One region of the Enterobacter sp. PL_is514 genome, then DNA from elsewhere that is predicted to be linked to it. Evidence: predicted binding sites of a transcription regulator. Region 1 holds the regulator's gene; the other holds the start of a gene.
What was found. The regulator PhoB, encoded in region 1, activates phosphate uptake and scavenging genes when phosphate is short. The targets are predictions, from matches to a motif close to CTGTCATAAAACTGNCNNAT.
Positions count from the first base shown of each region.

Region 2: kdgR (DNA-binding transcriptional regulator KdgR) is a predicted target of PhoB. The motif match lies at 1,532-1,551, and genes of this name have one in related genera.

Region 1 covers NZ_JBVPGN010000032.1:127,408-131,005, reverse strand. Annotated here, with positions in the region: gene phoR (phosphate regulon sensor histidine kinase PhoR) at 245-1,540, opposite strand; gene phoB (phosphate response regulator transcription factor PhoB) at 1,562-2,251, opposite strand; gene sbcD (exonuclease subunit SbcD) at 2,439-3,598, shown strand, end outside.
Region 2 covers NZ_JBVPGN010000028.1:384,936-388,533, reverse strand. Annotated here, with positions in the region: gene mgrB (PhoP/PhoQ regulatory lipoprotein MgrB) at 39-182, opposite strand; gene AC0TNG_RS08095 (YobH family protein) at 343-582, shown strand; gene kdgR (DNA-binding transcriptional regulator KdgR) at 649-1,440, opposite strand; gene AC0TNG_RS08085 (MFS transporter) at 1,620-2,993, shown strand; gene htpX (protease HtpX) at 3,043-3,598, opposite strand, start outside.

The sequences.
Region 1 (3,598 bases):
AGTATCTGGGGCGCAATTTAAACGCTTATAACGTTTAAAGGCAAGGTGGGATCGCAAAACCAGAACAATATGCCAGCATGAAAATACACGTTAGAATAATACGCTGTTTATAAGAAAAACCCATGGCTAATCATGCGAACAAAAAACAGACAGCCGTATAAAATTCATCCGCGTTTCGCTTGACTGCAAAGCAAACGGGCCAGCGATGGCTGACCCGTGGAAAGGTAAAATGACACGCCTGCCGTCAGGCGATCTTTTTGGCAATTAATCGTTCCGGAATAACGAAACTGAAACGGGTTCCTTTACCCAGCGTACTCTGAATATCGAGACGGCTTTCGTGGTGATTCACCGCGTGTTTCACAATTGCCAGCCCCAGGCCGCTTCCGCCCGTCTGCCGGGATCGCGCTTTATCCACACGGTAAAAGCGCTCGGTCAGACGCGGAATATGCTCCGGCGCGATCCCCGGCCCATTGTCTTCCACGCTAAACTCCGCCCCCGTTGGGGCATGGTGCCAGCGCACCACGATATTTGTCCCCTCAGGCGTATGATTCACCGCGTTATACACCAGGTTGGAAATAGCGCTACGCAGTTCATCTTCGCTGCCCAGCACCTTCAGCGTATTGTCGACCTCAAAGGTCAGGTGATGCTTTTTGTGGCTTAACGTCTGCGCTTCACGCTCCACGACCCGCAGCATCATCGGGACATCAATGGTGTCATTTAGTGCCAGCGTTGGCGCCGCTTCAATCTTCGAGAGCGTCAGCAGCTGCTTCACCAGCCCTTCCATCCGGTGCGTTTGCTCGCGCATGGTGTGCAGCGCTTTTTCACGCGGCGCGCCTTCCAGCGTTTGCTCCTGCATCATCTCCAGGTAGCCCTGCAGCACGGTCAACGGGGTTCGCAGTTCGTGACTGACGTTGGCGAAGAAGTTGCGACGCGCCCCTTCCAGCTGGTGCATTTGGGTAACATCGCGCGCCACCATCAGCCACTGCTTATCGCTGTAGGGCATCACGCGGATCTCCAGATGGCGACCATTATTGAGCTTCAGATTGTGCGGACGGGTAAAATCACGCTTTTTCAGGTACAGCGTAAACTCGGGATAGCGCAGAAGGTTGAGGATATTTTGACCGTTGTCATCCGGCCAGCGCAGGCCCAGCAGCTGTTGCGCCAGGCCGTTACACCAGAAGATCGTCCCTTCTTCGGTCGTCAGAATCACGGCATCCGGCAGCGACTCTGCACCGCTGCGGAAACGCTTAATCAGGCTTCCCAGCTCGCGGCGACGCTTTTTATTACGCATCTGCATCTGATGCAGACCGTACAGCAGCGGCTCCCAGCTGCCGCTTCCCGGCGGCGGCGTCATACTTCGGTCAACCCACAGCCACCAGGAGAGGCGCAGCAGGTTCCAGAAATGCCAGATCAGCAGCCCGGTGACCGACGCCAGCAGAAACCACGGCAGGTGTCCAAGAAAGGCCCCAAGAAGGAAGGCCGGAATACAGCATAAGATCAGTTCAAAGACGAGCCTTTTCCATGACAGACGTTCCAGCACGCGTCACACTCCTGTCATTGTTCAGAAACGGGTAGAAAAACGATAACCCGTGCCGCGGACCGTCTGCACCATGCGATCGTGGCCGCTCAGTTCCAGTGCTTTTCGCAGGCGGCGAATATGTACGTCAACCGTCCGGTCTTCGACATACACGTTAGTTCCCCAGACGTTATTCAGCAACTGCTCGCGGCTGTACACGCGTTCCGGGTGGGTCATAAAGAAGTGCAGGAGTTTAAATTCGGTAGGCCCCATGTCGAGGGGATTTTCACCGGTCATCACGCGGTGTGAGGTGGGATCAAGGCTCAGCCCCTGCATCTCAATCACCTCTTCCACCGCCATCGGCGAAATACGGCGCATCACGGCTTTAATGCGGGCGACCAGCTCTTTTGGGGAGAACGGTTTGGTAATGTAATCGTCCGCGCCGGTCTCAAGACCGCGCACGCGATCCTCTTCTTCTCCGCGCGCCGTGAGCATCACAACCGGGATGTCGCGGGTCAGCGCTTCACGCTTCAGGTGTTTGATAAACTGCAGTCCGGAGCCGCCAGGCAACATCCAGTCCAGCAGAATCAGATCGGGCCAGGGTTCATTCAGCTGGTTCACTGCGCTGTCATAATCTTCCGCTTCAACCGGCTGGAAACCGTTTTGCTCGAGCACGAAGCACACCATTTCACGAATTGGAGCTTCATCTTCTACGACCAGAATACGTCTCGCCATACTTTGCCCTGTCTTATCTTATTTAAGTTACAAGTTTGTAATTCGGCGCCATTATGCGTCAGATTTATGACAGATTTATGAAAAACAGTACCACGATAACGGGCAAACCGTTGTTTTATTACAGCGGTTATTTTCCCTTCTCTGAACGTTTATAATCCTGCTTTCTCTTTTTTGCCACGGATCAGCTATGCGCATACTTCACACCTCGGACTGGCATCTGGGTCAAAATTTTTACAGCAAAAGCCGTGCGGCTGAACATGAAGCGTTCCTGAACTGGCTGCTGGAAACGGCCCGGACGCACGAGGTGGACGCGATTATTGTGGCGGGTGACATCTTTGATACCGGCTCGCCCCCCAGCTATGCGCGTGAGCTGTATAACCGCTTCGTGGTGAATCTGCAGCAAACTGGCTGTCACCTGGTGATTGTCGCCGGCAACCATGATTCCGTCGCCACGCTCAATGAATCCCGCGATATCCTGGCATTTCTCAATACCACCGTGGTCGCCAGCGCCGGGCACGCCCCACAGATCCTGAATAAACGCGACGGGTCGCCGGGGGCTGTGCTGTGTCCGATACCGTTTTTACGTCCGCGGGACATCGTGCAAAGCCAGGCGGGGCTGTCGGGTACAGAAAAGCAGCAACATCTCTTACAGGCCATCACAGACTATTACCACCAGCAGCACGCCGAAGCCTGTGCCCTGCGGGGTGACCAGCCTATTCCGGTGATTGCGACCGGGCATCTCACCACCGTCGGGGCCAGTAAAAGTGACGCCGTGCGTGACATCTATATCGGCACGCTGGATGCTTTTCCGGCGCAAAACTTCCCGCCAGCCGACTACATTGCGCTCGGGCATATCCACCGCGCGCAGGTTATTGGCGGCAGCGAGCACATCCGCTACTGCGGCTCCCCTATTTCGCTCAGCTTTGACGAAACTGGCAAAGCCAAATCCGTGCATCTGGTGAGCTTCAGCGAGGGAAAACTCCGCGCCGTCGAGACGCTGGAAGTACCGGTCACCCAGCCGCTGGCGGTGCTGAAAGGCGATCTCGATGCCATCACCGCCCAGCTGGAGCAGTGGCGCGGTGTCGAACAAGATCCCCCCGTCTGGCTGGATATCGAAATCACCACCGATGACTACCTGCACGATATGCAGCGCAAAATTCAGGCGCTGACGGAGGATTTGCCCGTCGAAGTCTTACTGGTCCGCCGCAGCCGCGAGCAGCGCGAGAAAATTCTGTTAAGCGCTCAACGTGAAACGCTCAGTGAACTGCGGGTTGAAGAGGTGTTTGAACGCAGGCTCTCGCAGGAAGAGATTGACGACGCGAAGCGCGCAAGACTCAGCGAACTGTT
Region 2 (3,598 bases), on a different contig from region 1:
GCGCGAAGGAAGGAAATCACCTTGAGAAAAAATGCGTGTTACCACGGAATAAATTTATTGATTGCGCAAACGCCGCTAAAAAACTGTACATCCTGATCGCACATCACATTGATCGTCTGCGTCCATAACACCACGCACGCTATCAGCACGATAATCAGAATTACCCAGCGTATTTTTTTCACTCCACACTCCGTCTAATGACCTGATGTAACGAGGTTATCACGCTTATCTTAAACAAGGGCTAACTGTGCCGCCATCGCGCTTTTTTCAGAATCCTGCACTTGTTTCGTTTCGTAAACCGTTTACGCTAGCATTATGATAACAACGATAAAAGAGGTAATGATGCGCTTAATCATTCGAACAATTATTGCACTGGCCCTTGTCTGGATTGGCCTTCTTCTAACGGGTTATGGCGTGCTTGTGGGAAGCACCGAAAACGCTGCCGGGTTAGGCATTCAGTGTAAATACTTAACAGCACAAGGAATGAGCACTGCACAATATCTGCATACTGACAGCGGGATTGTTGGCTTAACCCACTGTCCAGTCCTGCGTAAGACTTCCGTCGTGATTGATAATGGCTAGTCAGCCGGGTAAATGACCGACAAAAAACGCCGCAACAGATGCGGCGTTTTTTTATGTGAACAGAGATTAGAACGGGTAGTCGTGATACCCCATCTGTTCAGAAATCTTACGTGCGGCAGTGTGGAGAATAGCCACATACTCATGCAGACGCTCTTCGGAGAAACGTAAGGTTGGGAAGGAGATACTTAAGCCCGCGATCACCACGCCAAAACGGTCAAATACCGGAACGCCGATGCAGCGCAGTCCCTCTTCCTGCTCCTCGTTATCTTCGCCATACCCCTGCTCGCGTACGCGATCGAGCACCGTTAGCAGCGCGTCCGTGCTGGTAATGGTTCGTGAGGTACTTTGCTTGTATTCCACGCCTTCGAGGATCTGCTTCACTTCCTCACGATCGCGCCACGCCAGCAGAACTTTACCAATGGCGGTACTGTAGAGCGGGTTGCGACGACCAATGCGCGAATACATGCGCAGATTGTACATGGAGTCGATTTTATGGATGTAAACAATGCTGTCTTCATCCAGCGCGCCGAGATGGATGGTCTCTTTAGTGAGGCGAGAGATTTCACGCATCTGAATATCGGCGCTGCGGATCAGGTCAACATTTTGTAGCGCGCGGGCACCCAGCTCAAACAGCTTCAGCGTCAGGGAGTATTTTTCAGATTCGCCTTCCTGGGCAACGTAACCCAGCGATTTCATGGTCTGCAAAAAGCGATATACGGTGCTTTTTGACATCATCACGCGCTGTGACAACTCTGTAATACCTATTTCACGCTCCTCTCCCAGAGCCTGTAAGATGCCAAACACCTTCAGCACGGAAGAAACAGAATCTGGCTGTTTATCCAAATCCGCAATAGCCATTTACCACCTCATAGCGAGTGTTTTATAAAAATCAGAACCGGTTTTTATTATAAGTTCCCGTCATGTCACCTGCAATCAATCCCCGTTTACTTCGTTACAAATCTGCGACATATCGCGGCTGTAACAATGCTAAAATAGTTACCCTGAGAATAATTTCACGCTGAGCTTTTTTAACCCTAATGGAAAAGACCCTTTCCGATGGCCTGCCTTTACCCCAGCGGTATGGCGCGATAGCGACCATCATTATCGGTATATCAATGGCGGTCCTTGACGGCGCAATCGCAAACGTTGCCCTGCCAACCATCGCCAGCGACCTGCACGCCTCTCCCGCCAGTTCGATATGGATTGTTAACGCCTATCAGATTGCGATCGTGGTTTCCCTGCTCTCGTTCTCTTTCCTGGGCGATATGTTCGGTTACCGTCGGGTGTATCAGTGCGGTCTGGTGGTTTTCACCTTTACGTCTTTGTTCTGTGCTCTTTCAGATTCACTGCATACCCTGACGCTTGCCCGCATTGCGCAGGGTTTTGGCGGCGCGGCGCTCATGAGCGTAAACACGGCGCTGATCCGCTTAATTTATCCGCAGCGTCATCTGGGGCGAGGAATGGGGATAAACTCGTTTATTGTCGCCGTCTCTTCTGCCGCCGGGCCAACGATTGCGGCGGCGATCCTTTCCGTTGCGTCATGGCAGTGGCTGTTCGCCATCAACGTGCCGCTGGGTATTGTCGCCATCTTCTTTGCCCTGCGCTTTCTTCCCGCTAACGGTCCCAAAAGCACCATGCCGCGCTTCGACGTGGCGAGTGCGGTGATGAATGCCCTGACCTTTGGCCTGTTGATTACGGCGCTGAGCGGCTTTGCGCAGGGACAGTCTCTGATGCTTACCGGCGCGGAGCTTATCGCCCTGCTGGCGATCGGCTTCTTCTTTGTTCGCCGCCAGCTCACTCTCCCTGTGCCTCTACTGCCTGTTGATCTGCTGCGTATTCCCCTCTTTTCCCTCTCCATTTGCACGTCTGTCTGCTCGTTCTGCGCCCAGATGCTGGCACTGGTCTCCCTACCCTTCTTTCTGCAAAGCGTGGTTGGACGTTCAGAGGTGGAGACCGGCCTGCTGCTCACCCCCTGGCCGCTGGCGACCATGGTGATGGCACCGCTGGCAGGTTATTTAATTGAACGCGTCCATGCCGGTTTATTGGGTGCTTTGGGACTGGCGGTGATGGCGACAGGCCTTTTCGCGCTGGCATTGCTACCGTCATCGCCAACCGATCTGGACATCATCTGGCGCATGATCCTGTGCGGCGCGGGGTTTGGTCTGTTCCAGTCCCCTAACAACCACACCATTATCACCTCCGCGCCGCGTCATCGCAGCGGAGGAGCCAGCGGTATGCTGGGGACCGCGCGTCTGCTGGGCCAAAGCAGCGGTGCGGCACTGGTCGCCCTGATGTTTAACCTTGCCGGACAAAACGGTAACCACATTGCGCTTCTCACCGCAGGTGCCCTTGCTTCACTCGCGGCGGTCGTCAGCGGCCTGCGGGTGACACAGCCCAGGGTTCAGGCATAAAAAAAGCCGGGCAGAGTGTACTCCTGCCCGGCTTATTAGGGTTCCTGCGTTACTTCAGGTATTCACCACTGCGCAGCGCTTCAATACGTTTATCCAGTGGCGGGTGAGACATAAACAGCTCGCTCAGCGATTTGGATTTACCGTTAATGCAGAAGGCCATCATGCTGTTCGCTTCCTGCGGCTCGTAGCTGGTTTTCAGACGCTGCAGCGCGGCAATCATCTTCTCACGACCAACCAGCTTCGCAGAGCCGGCATCCGCGTGGAATTCACGGTGACGAGAGAACCACATGGTGATGATGCTGGCGAGAATACCGAATACCAGTTCCAGAACCATCGACACGGCGAAGTAGATCAGCGGGTTGCCGTTGCTCTCTTCGCCTTCGTCGCGGTTCCCGCCCATGAAGCCTGCCGCAATCTGCGCCAGGATGCGGGAGATGAAGATCACGAAGGTGTTCACCACGCCCTGAATCAGGGTCATGGTCACCATGTCACCGTTTGCGATATGGCTGATTTCGTGGGCGATAACCGCTTCAGCTTCGTCACGGCTCATGTTCTGCAGCAGACCGGTGCTGACGGCAACCAGTGACGCATCGCGACGGGCGCCC